DNA from 3 places in the Actinosynnema sp. NPDC004786 genome. Region 3 is predicted to be linked to each of the others. Evidence: riboswitches for the same ligand, from Rfam matches in the RefSeq annotation. Region 3 holds a riboswitch; each other region holds the start of a gene.

Region 1 (6,371 bases), on a different contig from region 3:
GGACAAGGTCGGCATGCACGGCCAGGACACCGCCGAGCTGTTCTTCGACGACGTCCGGGTGCCGGCGGAGAACCTGCTGGGCACCGGCGAGGGCCAGGGGTTCATCCAGCTGATGCAGCAGCTCCCGCAGGAGCGGCTGATCATCGCGGTGGCGTCGGTGGCGGGCATCGAGGCGGCGGTGGACCTCACGCTGGCCTACGTCAAGGACCGCACGGCGTTCGGCCGGGAGCTGATCAAGTTCCAGAACACCCGGTTCAAGCTCGCCGAGTGCGCCACGGAGGCCCGCGTGACCAGGGCGTTCGTGGACGAGTGCGTGCAGGCGCACCTGGCCGGGCGGCTGGACGTGCCCACCGCGGCGATGGCGAAGTGGTGGGCCACCGAGCGGCTGTGCCGGGTCGTGGACGAGTGCGTGCAGCTGTTCGGCGGCTACGGCTACATGACCGAGTACCCGATCGCGCGCGCGTGGGCGGACGCGCGCGTGCAGAAGATCTACGGCGGGACGAACGAGATCATGAAGGAAATCATCGCGAGGTCGCTCTAGTGCCCGGCCCGCTGGAGGGGTTGAAGGTCGTCGAGCTGGCGGGCCTCGCGCCCGCGCCGTTCGGCTGCATGGTGCTGGCGGACCTGGGCGCGTCGGTGGTCCGGGTGGACCGGATCGGCGGCGCGACGGAGGTGCCGCTGCTGGGGCGCGGGCGGCGGTCGATCGGCGTGGACCTGCGCCGCCCCGAAGGCGCGGAGCTGGTGCTCCGGCTGGTCGCGGAGTCCGACGTGCTGGTCGAGGGCTTCCGGCCGGGCGTGACCGAGCGGCTGGGCATCGGCCCGGCGCAGTGCCTGGCCCGCAACCCGCGCTTGGTCTACGGGCGGATGACGGGCTGGGGCCAGGACGGGCCGCTGGCCGACCGCGCCGGGCACGACATCAACTACATCGCGGTGGCGGGCGCGCTGGAGCCGATCGGCCGGGACGGCGCGCCGCCGACCGTGCCGCTCAACCTCGTCGGCGACTTCGGCGGGGGCGGGCTGCTGCTGGCCGTGGGCGTGCTGGCGGCCCTGTACGAGCGGGACCGGTCCGGGCGGGGGCAGGTCGTGGACGCGGCCATGGTCGACGGCGCGGCCCTGCTCACGACGTTCCTGCACGGGATGGCGTCGGTCGGCGCGTGGCCCGGGCGGCGCGGCACCAACCTGCTGGACGGCGGCGCGCCGTTCTACGACGTGTACGAGACCGCCGACGGGCGGTTCGTCAGCGTCGGCGCGCTGGAGGAGAAGTTCTACGCCGAGCTGCTGGACGTGCTGGGGCTGGCCGACGCCGGGCTGCCGCCGCGGCACGACCCGGCGAACTGGCCGGAGCTGCGGGCCCGCATCGCCGCCGCGGTGGCCACCCGGACGCGCGACGAGTGGGCCGCGCTCGCCGAGGGCACCGACGCGTGCCTCGCGCCCGTGCTCGCGCCCGGCGAGGCCCCCGCGCACGGGCACAACGCCGAGCGCGGCACGTTCGTGCAGGTGGGAGGGGTGGCGCAGCCCGCGCCGGCGCCGCGGTTCGACCGCACGCCCGCGGCCGCGCCGGGTCCGCCGCCCGCGGTGGGGGAGCACACGGTCGCCGTGCTGGCCGAGCTGGGGCTGGGCGAGGACGAGATCGCCGCGCTGCGGCGTTCCGGGGTGGTCGGCTGACGCGCCCCCGGCCGGTCCCGAAAAGGGCACGGGAAATCACCTGAAGGGGTACCGGAATTGAGTGGCAGCCGACATCGGCCTTTGTCACGCTCGGTGCGTGAGTCGGCGCATTCAGGTGATGGGCGGCGAAGGGAAGACGATGTCGCTGAACCTCGGTGTCCGTGCCTGGGGGGTGGGCGAGCGCCCGTACCTTCAGGATCGGCGGGACCACTGGTCCCCTTGATCGTCCGATCGGGTGACACCAGGGGCGGTTCAGGCGTGGTTGCGTGGTCGGGCCGGCGACCAGTCGGGCGACGTGGGCGCGTTCGATCGTCATCATCCGGGTGAATGAGGGACGATGACGCTTGACACGACCGGTGCGGCGACGGGCCGCCCGGCCGAGCGACACGGACGGAGAGCGATCAGTGAACGTCAAGAAGGTGGTGACGCTGGCGGCGGTCGCGCTGGTGCTGTTCCTCCTGATCACCCAGCCGAACGAGTCCGCCCAGGCGGTGCGGACCGCCCTGGGGTGGCTCCAGGCCGGCGCGGAGTCGATCATCACCTTCGTCCGCAGCCTCTTCGCCTAGCGACCCCTCCGGCGTCGCCGAACTCCGCTCAATGCGGTCACGAGCGGTGACCGCAGGATCCGAGCGTTGCACCATACGGGTGGAATGAGGGCTATAACGCCCTGGTAACAGGGTTTTAGACAAACCGGGGTCTAGCGGTTGTCGGTACCCGCTAATACGGTGCGTCGCATTGGCTGATCTTCGACCGACGAGGAGGCAGAATGGTCGAGGACTCCGGAGTCGACGAGCTGTTGCGGCAGTGGGCGGCTGAGCGCTCGGACGACGCCGAGCTGCGGGAGGTGAACCGGATCAAGGACGCGTGGCTCGCGGAAGCCCCGCCGTCCGCGCCGGGGATCCCCGTGCAGCGGGCGAATGGCGGTCCCCGCGGCCTGGTGAAGGTCGAGTCCGCGGATCCGGCGTACGTGGCGGCGATGCGGAAGCGGGCGCCCGAGGTGCCCGAGGTCCTGCTCGCGGCCGCCGCCAGCTACTGGCAGCTGGTGGGCGATCTCTCCGAGGCCGAGCTGTGGTGGGACGCGGGCATCAGCCCGTTGGACCAGCGCGCTCTGGACTACCGGGCGGCCGGGCTCACCCCCGCCGACCTCGGTCGTCGCCTCGGCCCGATGACGGTGCTCCAGCACCTGCGTCGGGGCAGCGCGGCGGCCTGGTGCGTGGCCAGGTTGCAGAGGCAACGCCGGGACGGCGTGGCCTAGGTCCGACGAGTCGGGGCGGGCTCCTGTGGTCGAGGAGCCCTTGCCTTGAGGGGGCGGGCTCCTGCACGAGGAGCCCCGGCCCCGGTGGCGCGGCCCCGGCGCCCCGGAACCGGACGAACCGGACTCCGGGCGGAACACCCGTTACCCTTGAGGCGTGCAGGGCCTCATCACCCCCAAGCGGCTGGCCATCGCCGCCGCGTGCCTGGCGTCGCTGGTCGTGTGCTGCGGCCTGGCCTACTGGCAGTGGGAGCGGTTCTCCGAGGCGGGCGGCACGTTCCAGAACCTCGGCTACGTCTTCCAGTGGCCGCTGTTCGGCCTCTTCCCCGCGTTCATGGTGTGGCGCATCCGCAGGCTGGACGCCCGCCGCAAGGCCGAGGCCGCCCGGGAGCCGGTGGTCGAGCCGCCGCGCCCGGTGGTTACCGTGGAGCCCGTCAGGACACCCGTGCCGGACGACGAGGACGACGAGCTCGCGGCCTACAACCGCATGCTCGCCCAGCTCCACGCGCGGGACCAGCGGTGAGGCGAAGGTAGGACGATGAGCGGCGCGTTGACCAGGTTCCGGTTCATGGCTTACGTGGTCGGTGTCGGCCTGCTGCTGCTCGTGGTCGCCATGATCGCCAAGTACGCGGGCGGCAACGCGGGCATGATGCAGGTCGTCGGCCCCGTCCACGGCTTCCTCTACGCCGTCTACCTGGTGCTGACCGTCGACCTGGCGCTCAAGGCCCGCTGGTCGATCAAGGGCACCGCCCTGGTGCTGCTCGCGGGCACGATCCCGTTCGTGTCGTTCTACGCCGAGCGCAAGGTCGTGGAGACCGTCCGGGCCGAGAAGAGCCTGTGACCGGGGTTGACCCCGCCCGCCGGCCACCCCTAGCGTCTGGCGGTACCAACTGAACACGGCCGTCGATGTCGCGCGGGAGAGTCCCCCGAGCGGGGCGCCGAAGGAGCAACTCCTCCCCGGAATCTCTCAGGCCCAGGTACCGCGCGACGAAGGCAACTCTGGAAAGCAGGCGCACCCGCTGCGCCTCGCCCACGGTGCAAGCCGCCCGCGCCGGGTGGCGAAGCTCTCAGGCTCATGGCAGAGGGGGAGGCTCACTCGACGAGGAGTCTCCGATGGGCCGTGTCATCCTTTCGCACGTGACGCTCTCGGGCGCGCCCGCGCCGACCCGACCGGTCGGCCCGCCGGCGTGCCCGCACCCAGGGAGGACCCGCCCGATGGAAAGCCGCCGCACGCCCCTGTACGCCGAGCACGAGGCGCTGGGCGCCCAGTTCACCGACTTCGCGGGCTGGCGGATGCCGCTGCGCTACGACAGCGAGCTGGCCGAGCACCGCGCGGTGCGCACCTCGGCGGGCCTGTTCGACCTGACCCACATGGGTGAGATCGTGCTCACCGGCCCCGAGGCGGGCGCGGCGCTGGACCACGCCCTGGTCGGCCACGCCTCCGCGATCGGGGTGGGCCGCGCCCGGTACACGATGATCTGCGAGGCCGACGGCGGCGTGATCGACGACCTGATCGTCTACCGCACCGGTGACCAGGAGTACCTCGTCGTCGCGAACGCCTCGAACGCCGCCGTCGTCCACGAGGCCCTGGTCGAGCGCGCGAAGGGCTTCGACACCACCGTCGAGGACAGGTCCGCCGACTACGCGCTGCTCGCCGTGCAGGGCCCGCGGTCCACCGCCATCCTCGAAGCGCTCACCCCCACCGACCTGACCTCGGTCAAGTACTACGCCTCGTACCCGACCGAGGTCGCGGGCAAGCCGGCCCTGCTCGCCCGCACCGGCTACACCGGCGAGGACGGCTTCGAGCTGTTCGTCGCCCCGGCCGACGCCGCGCACGTCTGGCAGGCGCTGCTGGAGGCGGGCGCGCCGCACGACCTCAAGCCCGCCGGCCTCGGCTGCCGCGACACCCTCCGCCTGGAGGCGGGGATGCCGCTGTACGGCAACGAGCTGGGCCGGGACCACACCCCGTTCCACGCCAACCTCGGCCGGGTGGTGAAGCTCGACAAGCCGGGCGACTTCGTCGGCCGCGACGCGCTGGCCGCCGTCGCCGAGCAGGGCGTGACCGAGACCCTGGTCGGCCTGAAGACCACCTCCCGCCGCGCCCCCCGGCACGGCTACCCGGTGCTGGACGCGGACGGCAACCGCATCGGCGAGGTGACCAGCGGCGCGCTGTCGCCGACCCTCGGCTACTCGGTGGCGATGGCCTACGTCACCACCGGCCACACCGAGCCGGGCACGGAACTCTCGGTCGACGTGCGGGGCAAGCACGAGCCGGTCGAGGTCGTCGCGCTGCCCTTCTACCAGCGAACCAGCTAAGGGAGAGACCCACACATGTCCGAGCACTTCAACACCTCCCTCGCGGAGTTCGACCCGGAGGTCGCGAACGCCGTCGCCGCCGAGCTGCACCGGCAGCAGAGCACGCTGGAGATGATCGCCTCGGAGAACTTCACGCCGGTGTCGGTGCTCCAGGCACAGGGGTCGGTGCTGACGAACAAGTACGCCGAGGGCTACCCCGGCCGGCGCTACTACGGCGGCTGCGAGAACGTCGACGTGATCGAGCGGCTGGCGATCGAGCGGGTCAAGGCCCTGTTCGGCGCCGGGTTCGCCAACGTCCAGCCGCACTCGGGCGCGCAGGCCAACGCGTGCGCGATGTTCGCCCTGCTCCAGCCGGGCGACACCATCCTGGGCCTCGACCTCGCGCACGGCGGCCACCTCACCCACGGCATGCGGATCAACTTCTCCGGCAAGCTCTACAACGTAGTGCCCTACCACGTGTCGGACGAGGACGGCCGGGTGGACATGGCCGAGGTCGAGCGCCTGGCCGCCGAGCACCGCCCCAAGCTGATCGTCGCCGGCTGGTCGGCCTACCCCCGGCAGTTGGACTTCGCCGAGTTCCGCCGCATCGCCGACTCGGTGGACGCCTACCTGATGGTCGACATGGCCCACTTCGCCGGCCTGGTCGCCGCGGGCCTGCACCCGAGCCCCGTGCCGCACGCCCACGTCGTGACCACGACCACCCACAAGACCCTCGGCGGCCCGCGCGGCGGTGTCATCCTCACCAACGACGCCGACCTCGCCAAGAAGATCAACTCGGCGGTGTTCCCGGGTCAGCAGGGCGGCCCGCTGGAGCACGTGATCGCGGGCAAGGCGGTGGCGTTCAAGCACGCCGCGTCGCCCGAGTTCGCCGACCGCCAGCGCCGCACGGTCGAGGGCGCGAAGATCCTCGCCGACCGGCTGTCCCAGCCGGACGCCGCCGCGGCGGGCGTGAAGGTGCTCACCGGCGGCACGGACGTGCACCTCGTCCTGGTCGACCTGGTCGCGTCCGACCTGGACGGCAAGCAGGCCGAGGACCGCCTGCACGAGGTGGGCATCACGGTCAACCGCAACGCCGTGCCGAACGACCCGCGTCCCCCGATGGTGACCTCGGGCCTGCGCATCGGCACGCCCGCCCTGG
Region 2 (6,371 bases), on a different contig from region 3:
GCGCGTCGTCGGCGTGCGGGTGGAACTGCCCGCCAACCAGCCGATCCTGCTGCTGCGCGAAACCGAGGGCGAACGGTACCTGCCGATCTGGATCGGATCGGTCGAGGCCACGGCGATCGCGTTGGAGCAGCAAGGTGTCCGTCCTGCCCGGCCGTTGACGCACGACCTGCTCAAGGACGTCATCGGAGCCCTCGGCCGGCAGTTGGAGCAGGTGCGGATCACGGACTTGCAGGAGGGCACGTACTTCGCGGAGCTGGTGTTCGACGGCGACATCCGGGTGTCGGCGAGGCCGAGCGACTCGGTGGCGCTGGCGCTGCGGATCGGCGTGCCGATCCACGCGGAGGAGTCGGTGCTCGCGGAGGCCGGGTTGATCATCCCGGACGAGCAGGAGGACGAGGTCGAGAAGTTCCGCGAGTTCCTCGACTCCGTTTCGCCCGAGGACTTCCGCGGGGCGGACACGTAGGTCTTCCTCGAGGGTCTTCCGCGGGAGTCTTCTGCGGGGCGGACACGGAGGTCGTGGGTTCCGGCTCGGCGGCACGGCCGGGCCGGACCGGCGTGGTTCGGCCGCTCCGACGGCACCGCTTGGCACCTCTGGCGCGCTGCGTGCTCGGCTCGGATCCCGCGTGCGGCTCGGCGCGGCGGCTGAACCCGGCTCGGCTCCCGCCGGGCTTGCTGCGGCGGCTGAACCAGGATCGATCCGCCCGCCAGGTCTCCGCCGGATCACGTCGGCCGCCGGCCCGACCCGGGTCGAGGGAGCCGACTGTTCGCTCGGCCGCTCCCGTCGCGCCGCTCCCACCACCTCGCCGCGCTGCCTCGCCTTGCCCGGCCGCTTCACCGCGCCTTGCCGCGTAGCCCTCGCCGCGTTCCACCACCCCGCCTGACCGGGTCGCCGCGTCACCGGGTCGTCGCCTGACCGGGCCGCCGGTCGTGCTCGCGCAGGGGTACCCGCCCGGGGGAACCCCGTTTTCGATCCTGCCGGCACACACCGACAATTCCGGCCGACCGGGCGCGGACGAGCGGGTCGGGTGCCTGACCCGGCACGACACCTGCGAAGGGCCGGAACGTCGGCCGCGCGCCGTGGACGGCCCTCCGCAAGCGTGTGCGGTGAGTTGTGGATCAACCCCGCGTGCCACCTACGGGTGTCACGTGTCCGGGTTACACAACGTCAACCTTGCTCGGCTAAACGATCACTAAACGTCATCCGAATGGCTTACGCCAAGCGACTCTCTCAACCTCTACCTCACGTTGAGGTCAGACACGCCCCGCGCGTCGCGTTGACCTGCCCCCTAGGCGGTCTTACCGTCGAACTCAGGTGAATTGCCACGGTGTTGTTTCCCGACACCGCGGCGGCTTCACGTTGGTCGCCGGTCGTCGTGGCCGGACCGAGGGGAGGCAGGCGTGGTCGAGGAAGCGCCCATCCGGGCCGGATCCGGCGAACAGGGTGAGCTGTTCCCGGACTCCTCGCTGCCGGACGAACTGGTCGGGTACCGCGGCCCCGCCGCGTGCCAGATCGCGGGCATCACCTACCGCCAGCTGGACTACTGGGCGCGCACGGGCCTGGTCAACCCGACGATAAGGAGCGCTCACGGCTCCGGCAGCCAGCGGCTCTACTCGTTCAAGGACATCCTGGTCCTCAAGGTCGTCAAACGGCTCCTGGACACCGGCGTCTCGTTGCAGAACATCCGGGTCGCGGTCGACCACCTGCGCCGCCGCGGCGTGCAGGACCTGGCCCGGATCACGTTGTTCAGCGACGGCACCACGGTCTACGAGTGCACCTCCCCGGAGGAGGTGGTCGACCTGCTCCAGGGCGGCCAGGGGGTGTTCGGCATCGCGGTCAGCGGCGCGATGCGGGAGATCAGCGGCACGATCCACGACTTCCCCGCCGAACGCGCGGACGGCGCGGAGATCGTGGAGGCGGCCGACGACGAGCTGTCCCGCCGCCGTCGCACCCGGGCCATCGGCTGACCCGGCGAGGCCCGGCGGCAACTGAGATCCACGTCGCGCCGGCGGTTCCGAGGGCGTCCCCGCCGGGTACCATTCGCGCGTAGTCGCTTTATCCCGCGCGGGAGAGTCCGAGCCAGTCTCGGCGCCGAAGGAGCAAATCCTCCCCGGAACCTCTCAGGCGCAAGGACCGTGCGGGTGAGACGCCTCTGGAAAGCGGGTCGGCAGCACGCCGACCCCGCCGACGGTGCAAGCCCGGCCTCCGGGTGAAGCTCTCAGGCGCCCGACGTCGGGCAGAAGACAGAGGGGGAGGGCAACGGCAGGAGTCTGTCCGGAGCCCTGGAGGCCAGCACCGATGACGCAGGACCGCATCCCCCTCGCCGCACTCGAGCACGGCACCCCGTTCGCCGACCGGCACGTGGGCCCGCGGCCCGCCGAGCTGGCCCGCATCCTCGACGTCATCGGGGTCGGGTCGCTGGAGGAGCTGGCGCAGCGCGCCGTCCCCGAGTCGATCCGCGAGCGCGACCTGGCGCTCGACCTGCCCGAGCCCGCCACGGAGACCGAGGCGCTGGCCGAGCTGCGCGCCCTCGCCGCGCGGAACCGCCCGATGACGCAGATGATCGGCCTGGGCTACTACAACACCACGACGCCGCCGGTCATCCTCCGCAACGTGCTGGAGAACCCCGCCTGGTACACCGCGTACACGCCGTACCAGCCGGAGATCTCCCAGGGCCGCCTCGAAGCGCTGCTGAACTTCCAGACCATGGTCGCCGACCTGACCGGCCTGCCGCTGGCCAACGCCTCGATGCTGGACGAGTCCACCGCCGCGGCCGAGGCGATGACGCTGGTCCGCCGCGCCGGCCGGTCGAAGTCGGCCAGGTTCGTGGTGGACGCCGACACGCTGCCGCAGACGCTGGCCGTGATCGAGACCCGCGCCGAGCCGCTGGGCATCGAGGTGGTGACCGCCGACCTGTCGCAGGGCCTCGAAGGGCTCGGCCTGGGCGGCGACTTCTTCGGCGTGCTGCTGTCCTACCCCGGCGCGTCCGGCGTGGTCCGCGACCACGCGGGCGTCATCGAGGAGGTGCACCGGGCCGGCGCGCAGGTCGTGGTGGCGGCCGACCTGCTGTCGCTGGCGCTGCTGCGCCCGCCCGGCGAGATCGGCGCGGACGTGGTCGTGGGCACCACCCAGCGGTTCGGCGTGCCGATGGGCTTCGGCGGGCCGCACGCCGGGTACATGGCCGTGCGGCAGGGCCTGGAGCGGCAGCTCCCGGGCCGGCTCGTCGGCGTGTCCGTCGACGCGGACGGCTCCGTCGCCTACCGCCTCGCCCTCCAGACGCGCGAGCAGCACATCCGCCGGGAGAAGGCCACCAGCAACATCTGCACCGCCCAGGTGCTGCTCGCCGTGATCGCGTCGATGTACGCGGTGTACCACGGCCCGGAAGGGCTGAAGGACATCGCGACCCGCGCGCACCGGATGGCGACCGTGCTGGCCGCCGGCCTGCTGGAGGGCGGCGTCGAGGTCGTGCACGGCGAGTTCTTCGACACCGTGCGGGCGCGCGTGGAGGGCCGCGCGGCCGAGGTCGTCGCCGCCGCGCGGGACCTGGGCGTGAACCTGTGGCAGGTGGACGCGGACGTGGTGTCGATCGCGTGCGACGAGACGACCACGCGCGAGCACCTGGGGCTCGTGTGGAAGGCGTTCGGCGTGACCGTCGCCGACGTGGACGGCCTGGACGCCGACACCGCCGACGGCATCCCCGCCGACCTGCGCCGCACCAGCGACTACCTGACGCACCCGGTGTTCCACGCGCACCGCTCCGAGACCGCGCTGCTGCGCTACCTGCGGGCGTTGTCGGACAAGGACGTCGCGCTGGACCGCAGCATGATCCCGCTGGGCTCGTGCACGATGAAGCTCAACGCCACGGCCGAGATGGAGGCGATCACCTGGCCGGAGTTCGCCGACCTGCACCCGTTCGCGCCCGCGTCGGACGCCGAGGGCCTCCTGGGCATCGTCGGCGACCTGGAGCGGTGGCTGGCCGAGGTCACCGGGTACGACGCGGTGTCGTTGCAGCCCAACGCGGGCAGCCAGGGCGAGTTCGCGGGCCTGCTGGCGATCCGCGCCTACCACCGCGCCAACGGCGACGACCACCGCGACGTGTGCCTGATCCCGTCCAGCGCCCACGGCACCAACGCCGCGTCCGCCGTGATGGCCGGGATGCGGGTCGTGGTCGTCAAGTGCGACGACCGCGGCAACGTGGACGTCGGGCACCTGCGCGAGACGGTCGAGGCGCACCGCGACGACCTCGCCGCGATCATGATCACCTACCCGTCCACGCACGGCGTGTACGAGGACACCGTGCGCGAGGTGTGCGGGCTGGTGCACGACGCGGGCGGCCAGGTGTACGTGGACGGCGCGAACCTCAACGCGCTGATCGGGCTGGCGCGGTACGGCAAGTTCGGGTCGGACGTGTCGCACCTGAACCTGCACAAGACGTTCTGCATCCCGCACGGCGGCGGCGGTCCGGGCGTCGGGCCGATCGGCGTGCGGTCGCACCTGGCCCCGTTCCTGCCGAACCACCCGTTGCAGCCGGCGGCCGGTCCGGCGACCGGTGTCGGCCCGATCAGCGCCGCGCCGTGGGGCTCGGCGTCGATCCTGCCGATCTCGTGGGCCTACGTGCGGATGATGGGCGCGGACGGCCTGCGGCGGGCGACGCTGACCGCGGTGGCGGCGGCGAACTACGTGGCCCGGCGGCTGGACGAGCACTTCCCGGTGCTCTACACCGGCGAGGGCGGGTTCGTGGCCCACGAGTGCATCCTCGACCTGCGGCCGATCACCAAGGCGACCGGCGTGACCGTGGACGACGTGGCGAAGCGGCTGGCCGACTACGGGCTGCACGCGCCGACCATGTCGTTCCCGGTGGCGGGCACGCTCATGGTGGAGCCCACGGAGAGCGAGGACCTGGGCGAGATCGACCGGTTCATCGACGCCATGATCGCGATCCGGCACGAGATCGACCGCGTCGGCTCGGGCGAGTGGCCGGTGGACGACAACCCGCTGCGCAACGCGCCGCACACGGCGGCGTCGATCGCGGCCGAGTGGGACCACCCGTACAGCCGCGAGGTGGCGGTGTTCCCGGCGGGCACGTCCGCGCCGAAGATCTGGCCGCCCGTGCGCCGCATCGACGGCGCGAAGGGCGACCGGAACCTGGTCTGCTCCTGCCCGCCGGTCTCGGCCTACGGCGGCTGACCGATCGACCCGCGAACCCCGGTCGCCCTCGGGCGGCCGGGGTTCCGCGCGTCCGGCGGGCCTTCAGCCGATCCGGTGGTCCAGCTCGAACCGGCCCGGCTCGCCCTGCGGCCACGTGACGCGGCCCGTGCCGGTGAGGCCCGCGAGATCGCCGGACGCGGAGACCACGGTGACGGTGGAATCCGCCACGCCGCCGCGGAAGCCGCCCACGTGGTGCAGGACGAAGCTGCCCGCCCGGCCGTTCAGGGCGCCCGTGACGACCTCGTAGCCCGTGGTGGAGCAGGAGTCGTCGTCCGCGTAGGACATGACGAAGCGCAGGTCCCCCACGCCTTCCAGGTCGCCGGTGTACGTGGTGGTCATGCCGCCCACCGTCTGCTTCGGGCCGGTGACCTCGTCGTAGCGCTTGCCGTCCCAGGTGTGCTCGTCCCAGCTGTTCATGGTCGCGTTGGCGCGTGCGGTGCTCATGGCGGCCAGCCTGCCGGGCATACCTGACACCTGCTGTCAGGATGGTGGCATGCGCGCCGGCCGATTGCTGTCCCTGCTGCTCCTGCTCCAGTCGCGGGGCCGGATGACCGCGCAGGAGCTGGCCGACGAGCTGGAGGTCTCCGTCCGCACGGTGTACCGCGACGTCGAGGCCCTCGGCTCGGCCGGCGTCCCCGTCTACGCCGACCGGGGCCCGGCGGGCGGCTACCGGCTGGTCGACGGCTACCGCACCCGGCTGACCGGGCTGACCACCGAGGAGGCCGACTCGCTGTTCCTGGCGGGCATGCCGGGACCGGCGGCCGAGCTGGGGCTCGGCGCGGTGGTGGCCGCGGCGCAGCTCAAGGTGCTCGCGGCGTTGCCGCCGGAACTGCGGTCGCGGGCCGCGCGCGTGCGGGAGAGGTTCCACCTCGACGCGCCCGGCTGGTTCCGGGGCGGCGAGGGCACGCCGCACGTGGCCGCGATCGCGGACGCGGTGTGGCAGCAGCGCCGGCTGCGGATCCGGTACGTGCGGTGGGCGCAGGTCGAGGTGGAGCGGACGGTGGACCCGCTCGGGCTCGTGCTCAAGGCCGGCACCTGGTACCTCGTGGCCCGCACGGGGACCGGACCCGGACCCGCCGACGGCGGGCGCGCGGACGACCTGCGCACGTACCGGATCTCCCGGGTGCTGGAGCTGACCGCGCTGGACGAGTCGTTCGAGCGGCCC
Region 3 (6,371 bases):
GCGCGGCGAGTCCCGCACGTTCGAGGCCGAGTTCCCGAACTCGTGCGTGATGCAGGCGCAGACCGGACCCGTGTTCGACTTCTGACGCCCGCGGGCCGAACACCCGTGGAGGGCCCGCGACACCGCCGCCGAAGTCGTGGCCCTCCACGGGGTTGACGAAGGTCCTCGGACCTCTCCTCGGACCGTAGGGAGTGCGGCACTCCACCGTCAACAGTCTTCACATGCGTGAAATGGGGCGGCAAAACGGGCCTGCCCAGACCATTACCGGGCGACACCGCCCCTGGGCCATCCGAGTGATCGGAGGACTCGCGTTCCGCTCATCGGCTGACACGTTCCGCGGGGTTGACGCGTTCGGTTTGCGCTGCAAACCTGACTGGGTGGCAGACCTGCTGGGCGACCTCGCCGACCTGCGCCGCCGCGCGCGGGCGGACCGGCACGCCTACCCGTTCCCGCTGCTGTTCTTCGGGATCGCGTCGTTCCTGTCCGTGCCGCTGTACGCGCCGGCCGGGCCGTCGCCCCGCCTGCTGCGGCCGTCGGAGCACCCGTTGGCGGTGCTCGGGGCGCACCCCGGCATGCGCCACCCGGCGCCGCTCGGGCTGTACTGGTTGACCGTGCTGGTGGTCGGCGGCCTGGCCACGGTGTGGTGGTACCGCAGGCGGGGCGCGCGGGTGGGCATCGAGACGTCCACCCGGGGCTACCTCGCGGCGTTGGCGATCGGGCTGAGCGGCCCGGCCGTCGCCCTGGTGCTCGGGTTCGCGGCGTCGTTGCCGGCGTTCGGCGGCGCGGTGTCCCGGTCCGGCACGGCGGTGGGCCTGATCCTGCTGGCGGCGGCGACCGTGCTGTGGCGTCGGCGGGCGCCGCGCGCGCTGACGGCGACGGCGGCGGTGCTGGGCACGGCCGTGCTCCAGTACGACCAGGGCGTGGTGGGGCAGTTCATCGCGATCGGGCTGGGCCTGGTCGTGCTGGCGGGCGTGGAGCGCAGCGTCCGGTTCACCACGACCACCGCGGCCTACCTGGTCGCGCTGTGCCTGTCGGCCTCGATCACGCCGCTCGCCGTCACGCCGGCGACCACGTGGTCGATGGCCGCTGTGGTCGTGCTGCCCGGCTTCGTGCTGGTGGTCGGCGGTCTGGTGGGATTGCGGCGTGGCTGACCACCCGACCGCGGCGCTGGACGACGTGGTGCACCAGCGGCACCGGCTGGGCGTGCTGACCGTGGCGGCGGAGGCGAAGCGGGTCGAGTTCGGCTACCTGCGGTCCACCCTCGACGTGACGGCGGGCAACCTGTCGCGGCACATCGCGGTGCTGGAGCAGGCCGGGCTGGTCGCGGTGGAGAAGGGGTACGACGGCAAGCGGCCCCGGACGTGGGTGAGCGTGACGGAGGCGGGGCGGGCCGCGCTGGCGGCGGAGATGGCGGCGCTGCGGGCGCTGGTCGAGCGGCACGTAGCCTCGCAGCCATGAGCATCCACGACATCCCGCTGCGCACGCTGTCCGGTGAGGCGTCGAGCCTCGGCGAGTGGGCGGGCAAGGCGTTGCTGGTGGTGAACGTCGCGTCCCGGTGCGGCCTGACGCCGCAGTACCGGGGGCTGGAGCGGCTCCAGGAGCGGTACGCGGCGCAGGGCTTCTCGGTGGTCGGGTTCCCGTGCAACCAGTTCGCCGGGCAGGAGCCGGGCACGGCGGAGGAGATCGCGACGTTCTGCTCCACCACGTACGGCGTGACGTTCCCGCTGTTCGAGAAGATCGAGGTGAACGGGCCGTCGCGGCACCCGCTGTACGAGCGGCTGACGGCGGTCGCGGACGCCGACGGCGCGGCGGGCGACGTGCAGTGGAACTTCGAGAAGTTCCTGATCGCCCCGTCGGGCGAGGTGGTGGCCCGCTTCCGGCCGACGACGGAGCCGGAGGATGAGGCGGTGGTGAAGGCGATCGAGTCCGTGCTGCCCTGACGGCCGGCTCCCCCTGACCGCAGGACCACCTCGAGCGCCGGGGTCGCGCGCGTGGCCGGGATCGCTCCTCTGGCCGAGGTCGCACGTAGCCGGAGCCGCGCGTGGCGGAAGCCGTGCACGCAGTCGGGATCGCGCGCGTGGCCGGGGTCGCCGCCCCCGAGGACGGCGACCCCGGCGCGGGTCAGCACTCGATGACGTTCACCGCGAGCCCGCCGCGCGCGGTCTCCTTGTACTTGACCTTCATGTCCTTGCCGGTCTCGCGCATGGTCTTGATGACCTTGTCCAGGGACACGAAGTGCGCGCCGTCCCCCCGCAACGCCATCCGCGCCGCCGTGATCGCCTTGATCGACGCCAACGCGTTGCGCTCGATGCACGGGATCTGCACGAGTCCCCCGATCGGGTCACATGTCAGCCCCAGGTTGTGCTCCATCGCGATCTCGGCCGCGTTCTCGACCTGCTCCGGCGTGCCGCCCAGCACCTCGGCCAGCCCGCCCGCCGCCATCGAGCACGCCGAGCCGACCTCGCCCTGGCACCCCACCTCGGCGCCCGAGATCGACGCGTTCTCCTTGAACAGCACGCCGACCGCGCCCGCCGTCAGCAGGAACCGCACCACCCCGTCGTCGGACGCGCCGGGCACGAACCGGGTGTAGTAGTGCAGCACCGCGGGCACGATGCCGGCCGCGCCGTTGGTCGGCGCGGTCACCACGCGACCCCCCGCGGCGTTCTCCTCGTTCACCGCCAGCGCGAACAGGGTCACCCAGTCCATCACCCGCAACGGGTCCGTGGCGTAGTGCTCGGCGGCCAGCCGGCGGCGCATCTCCGCCGCCCGCCGCCGCACCTTCAACCCGCCGGGCAGCACGCCCTGCTCCGTGCAGCCGCGCTCCACGCACTCCTGCATCACGCCCCAGATGTGCAGCAGGCCCGACCGCACCGACGCCTCGTCGCGCCACGACAGCTCGTTGGCGAGCATCACCTCGCTGATCGACAGCCCGGTCTCCCGGCACCGGGCCAGCAGCTCGTCACCGGTCCGGAACGGGTGGGCGACGCGCGTCTCGTCGGCCTTGATCCGGTCGGTCCCGGTGGCCGTCTCGTCCACCACGAACCCGCCGCCGACGGAGTAGTACACCGCCGAGTCGACCACCGACCCACCCGCGTACGCCTCGAAACTCATCCCGTTGGGGTGCAGCGGCAGCGACTTGCGCCGGTGCATCACCAGGTCGGCGTCCTCCCGGAACGCGATCTCCCGCACGCCGCCCAGCCGCAGCCGCCCGATGGCGCGGATCTCCGCCGTCCGCCGCTCGGCCTCGACCGGGTCCACCTCCTCCGGCCGGTGGCCCTCCAGCCCCAGCAGCACCGCCTTCGGGCTGCCGTGCCCGTGGCCCGTCGCGCCCAGCGACCCGAACAGCTCGACGCGCACCCGGTCCACCGAGCCGAGCACGGGACCCAGCCGGTCCGCGAACATCATCGCGGCCCGCATCGGGCCGACGGTGTGCGAGCTGGACGGTCCGATCCCCACCGAGAACAGGTCGAACACGCTGATCGCCATGACGTCAGTCCCCGGTCAGTTCCGCGTACTTGGCGGCGGTCAGCAACCCGGTCGCGTCGGTCACGGCCACCTTGAACAGCCAGCCGGCCCCGTACGGGTCGTTGTTGATCAACGACGGGTCCCGCACGGCGTCCTCGTTGACCGCCACGACCTCGCCGCTGACCGGCGCGTACAGGTCGCTCACGGACTTGGTGGACTCCAGCTCGCCGCACACCTGGCCGGACGTCACCGCGGCGCCGACCTCCGGCAGCTCCACGAAGACGATGTCGCCCAGCGACCCCGCGGCGTACGACGTGATCCCGACCGCCACGGGCTCCTGGGTACCCGGCGCCCAGTCGACCCACTCGTGCTCGGGCGTGTAAAGCAGGTTGTCCGGAAAAGTCACGACAGCGCTCCCTAACGGCGAGGTCCGGATCCCCACTCTGTCCTGGGACCTGAGAGCTTCGCCGCGACGTCGCGGCTTGCACCGTGGGTGCGCGCCGGAGGGCGCGCTTTCCAGAGTCGCCTCACCCGAGCGGTTCTCGCTGCCTGAGAGTGTGCGGGGTACTTGCTCCTTCGGCGCCCCGGCCGTGGCACCGAGGTCTCTCCCGCGCGGGTTCCGGCGCTCACGACGCGCCGCGGCCGATGTTCAGTTGGTTGGCCCGCACGCTAGGTGCCGCCCCGGACGGGTGTCAACGCGCCGTCCGGCTTGTGCGGCCGGCACAACCGGTTCCCGGCGCGTTCGTGCCGGCCGCACGATGACACCGATCACCCGTTGACGGACCTTGGGTGTAACAACGGCCGAAGGAGCCCACCGTGCGGATCGCAGTTCCCCGCGAGATCAAGAACCACGAGTACCGCGTCGCGCTGACCCCGGCGGGCGCCCACGAGCTGACCCAGCGCGGCCACGACGTGGTGGTCGAGGCCGGCGCGGGCCTCGGTTCGGCCATCACCGACGAGGAGTACCTGGCGGCCGGCGCGAAGGTCCTCGCCACCGCGGACGACGTGTGGGCCGAGGGCGACCTGGTGCTGAAGGTCAAGGAGCCGGTGGCCGAGGAGTACCCGCGGCTGCGCAAGGGCCAGGTCCTGTTCACCTACCTGCACCTGGCCGCCGACCGGCCGCTGACGCAGGCGCTGCTGGACTCCGGCACGACCGCCATCGCCTACGAGACCGTGCAGACGCCGAACGGCGCGCTGCCGCTGCTCGCGCCGATGTCCGAGGTCGCGGGCCGGCTCGCGCCGCAGGTCGGCGCGTTCTCGCTGATGAAGCCCTCGGGCGGGCGCGGCGTGCTGCCCGGCGGCGTGCCCGGCGTGCACCCGGCACGCGTGGTCGTCATCGGCGGCGGCGTGGCCGGCCTCAACGCGGCCGCGATCGCCGTGGGCCTGGGCGCGGACGTGGAGATCCTGGACACCAACGTCGACCGGCTGCGCCACATCGACGCCCTCTACCAGGGCCGCCTGCGCACCGTGACCTCCAACCGCTACTCGGTCGAGCAGGCGGTCCGGGAGGCCGACCTGGTGATCGGCGCGGTGCTGGTGCCCGGCGCGAAGGCCCCGAAGCTCGTGAGCAACGAGCTGGTGGCCGACATGAAGCCCGGCTCGGTGCTCGTGGACATCGCGATCGACCAGGGCGGCTGCTTCGCCGACTCGCGGCCGACCACCCACGCCGACCCGACCTACCAGGTGCACGACTCGGTCTTCTACTGCGTGGCGAACATGCCCGGCGCGGTGCCCCGCACGTCCACCTACGCGTTGACGAACGTGACGCTGCCCTACGCCGTGGCGCTGGCCGACCACGGCTGGGAGGCGGCGCTGCGCGCGGACGCGTCCCTGGCGCTCGGGCTGAACGCGCACGACGGCCTGCTGACCAACCTGCCGGTCGCGGAGGCGCACGGGATGGCCCACACGCCGCTGGAGTTCTGAGCCCCCGACGCGAAGGGCCCCGCTCACGTGCTGTGAGCGGGGCCCTTCGGCGATGAAGACGGCCCGCTCAACCAGCCTGGGGGTCACTGGGAGCGGGCCGCGTGACCAATCCTAGCGCCGAACCCGGCTCCGTGCCCAGCGACCCCACCGAGCCGGCCGACATTTCCGCGGACCTCGACCACGCACCGTGCGCGACCTCAGGCGAATGAGTGAATTCGCGTCGTAACAGGTAAGTCACGACGACCCGGCGACCGATGCACAGGACGGGAGCCCCGTGGCTACGCAGCGGGGTCGTCCGCTCGCGCGGCCCCCTGCCGCGCCACCGCCGATCGGAGTGCAGATGGCTGAACCCGAAGGTTGGATCGACTGCCACGACCCGTTCGGGCGGGACCGGTCGATGACCGTGCTCGTCGAGGACGACCGAGTCCTGCTGGTCGCGCCGCCGGGCGAGTCCGCTGTGATGTCCGTCACGCAGACCCGTCGGCTGCACCGGCTGCTCGACCAAGTCGCCGACAGGATGTGACGGGCGTGGACGAGGCACTGCGGGCGGCCGTGCTGCGCCGGCTGGCCAGTGTGGACGAGGCGGTCGAGCGCGGCGAGGCGGAGTCCCTCGTGCCGCTCGCGCGGTCCGAGATCCACCGCCTGGCCGACGGGTGGCGGCTGCTGCTGACCGTGCACCAACCGGATCCCGACGGCCGCTGCGGCGCGTGCCCCGGCGTCCTGCGGCACCGGAAGTGGCCGTGCCAGGTGTGGACGATGGCCCACCAGCACCTCATCGGCGACGGCCTGCCGCACCGCGAGCGCCGTCGCCCGCTGCGCACGCTGCGCCGTTCGTCCGAGGTGGAGACCACGACCGAGATACCGAAGGTGGCCTCGAAACCACGACACGCCCTCCCCGAGTAACCCTCCTAGGGCAGGATGACGCCCGGTAGGAGTACTCGGGAGGGACGCGTGCACGACGGCAGTGGCCGCATCGTGGTGCA

What was found. Region 3 has a riboswitch for glycine ahead of gcvH (glycine cleavage system protein GcvH). Riboswitches for the same ligand answer to the same signal wherever they lie in the genome.
Region 1: it holds a riboswitch for glycine, as region 3 does, so the genes downstream of both, gcvT (glycine cleavage system aminomethyltransferase GcvT) here and gcvH (glycine cleavage system protein GcvH) in region 3, are expected to answer to the same signal.
Region 2: it holds a riboswitch for glycine, as region 3 does, so the genes downstream of both, gcvP (aminomethyl-transferring glycine dehydrogenase) here and gcvH (glycine cleavage system protein GcvH) in region 3, are expected to answer to the same signal.

The regions. Positions count from the first base shown of each region.
Region 1 is NZ_JBSGBG010000051.1:1,072-7,442, reverse strand. It holds gene ACWEFJ_RS33005 (acyl-CoA dehydrogenase family protein) at 1-541, shown strand, start outside; gene ACWEFJ_RS33000 (CaiB/BaiF CoA transferase family protein) at 541-1,665, shown strand; gene ACWEFJ_RS32995 (hypothetical protein) at 2,070-2,231, shown strand; gene ACWEFJ_RS32990 (helix-turn-helix transcriptional regulator) at 2,432-2,920, shown strand; gene ACWEFJ_RS32985 (hypothetical protein) at 3,075-3,440, shown strand; gene ACWEFJ_RS32980 (DUF3817 domain-containing protein) at 3,456-3,758, shown strand; glycine riboswitch at 3,822-3,910, shown strand; glycine riboswitch at 3,912-4,006, shown strand; gene gcvT (glycine cleavage system aminomethyltransferase GcvT) at 4,133-5,233, shown strand; gene glyA (serine hydroxymethyltransferase) at 5,249-6,371, shown strand, end outside.
Region 2 is NZ_JBSGBG010000022.1:28,467-34,837, forward strand. It holds gene ACWEFJ_RS20880 (bifunctional nuclease family protein) at 1-463, shown strand, start outside; gene ACWEFJ_RS20885 (MerR family transcriptional regulator) at 1,399-1,965, shown strand; glycine riboswitch at 2,054-2,144, shown strand; gene gcvP (aminomethyl-transferring glycine dehydrogenase) at 2,297-5,185, shown strand; gene ACWEFJ_RS20895 (DUF3224 domain-containing protein) at 5,249-5,650, opposite strand; gene ACWEFJ_RS20900 (helix-turn-helix transcriptional regulator) at 5,700-6,371, shown strand, end outside.
Region 3 is NZ_JBSGBG010000004.1:165,783-172,153, forward strand. It holds gene ACWEFJ_RS05435 (SSI family serine proteinase inhibitor) at 1-85, shown strand, start outside; gene ACWEFJ_RS05440 (hypothetical protein) at 378-1,151, shown strand; gene ACWEFJ_RS05445 (transcriptional regulator) at 1,144-1,458, shown strand; gene ACWEFJ_RS05450 (glutathione peroxidase) at 1,455-1,940, shown strand; gene ACWEFJ_RS05455 (L-serine ammonia-lyase) at 2,122-3,486, opposite strand; gene gcvH (glycine cleavage system protein GcvH) at 3,491-3,871, opposite strand; glycine riboswitch at 3,992-4,086, opposite strand; gene ald (alanine dehydrogenase) at 4,282-5,388, shown strand; gene ACWEFJ_RS05470 (hypothetical protein) at 5,729-5,911, shown strand; gene ACWEFJ_RS05475 (hypothetical protein) at 5,917-6,291, shown strand; gene ACWEFJ_RS05480 (ATP-binding cassette domain-containing protein) at 6,340-6,371, shown strand, end outside.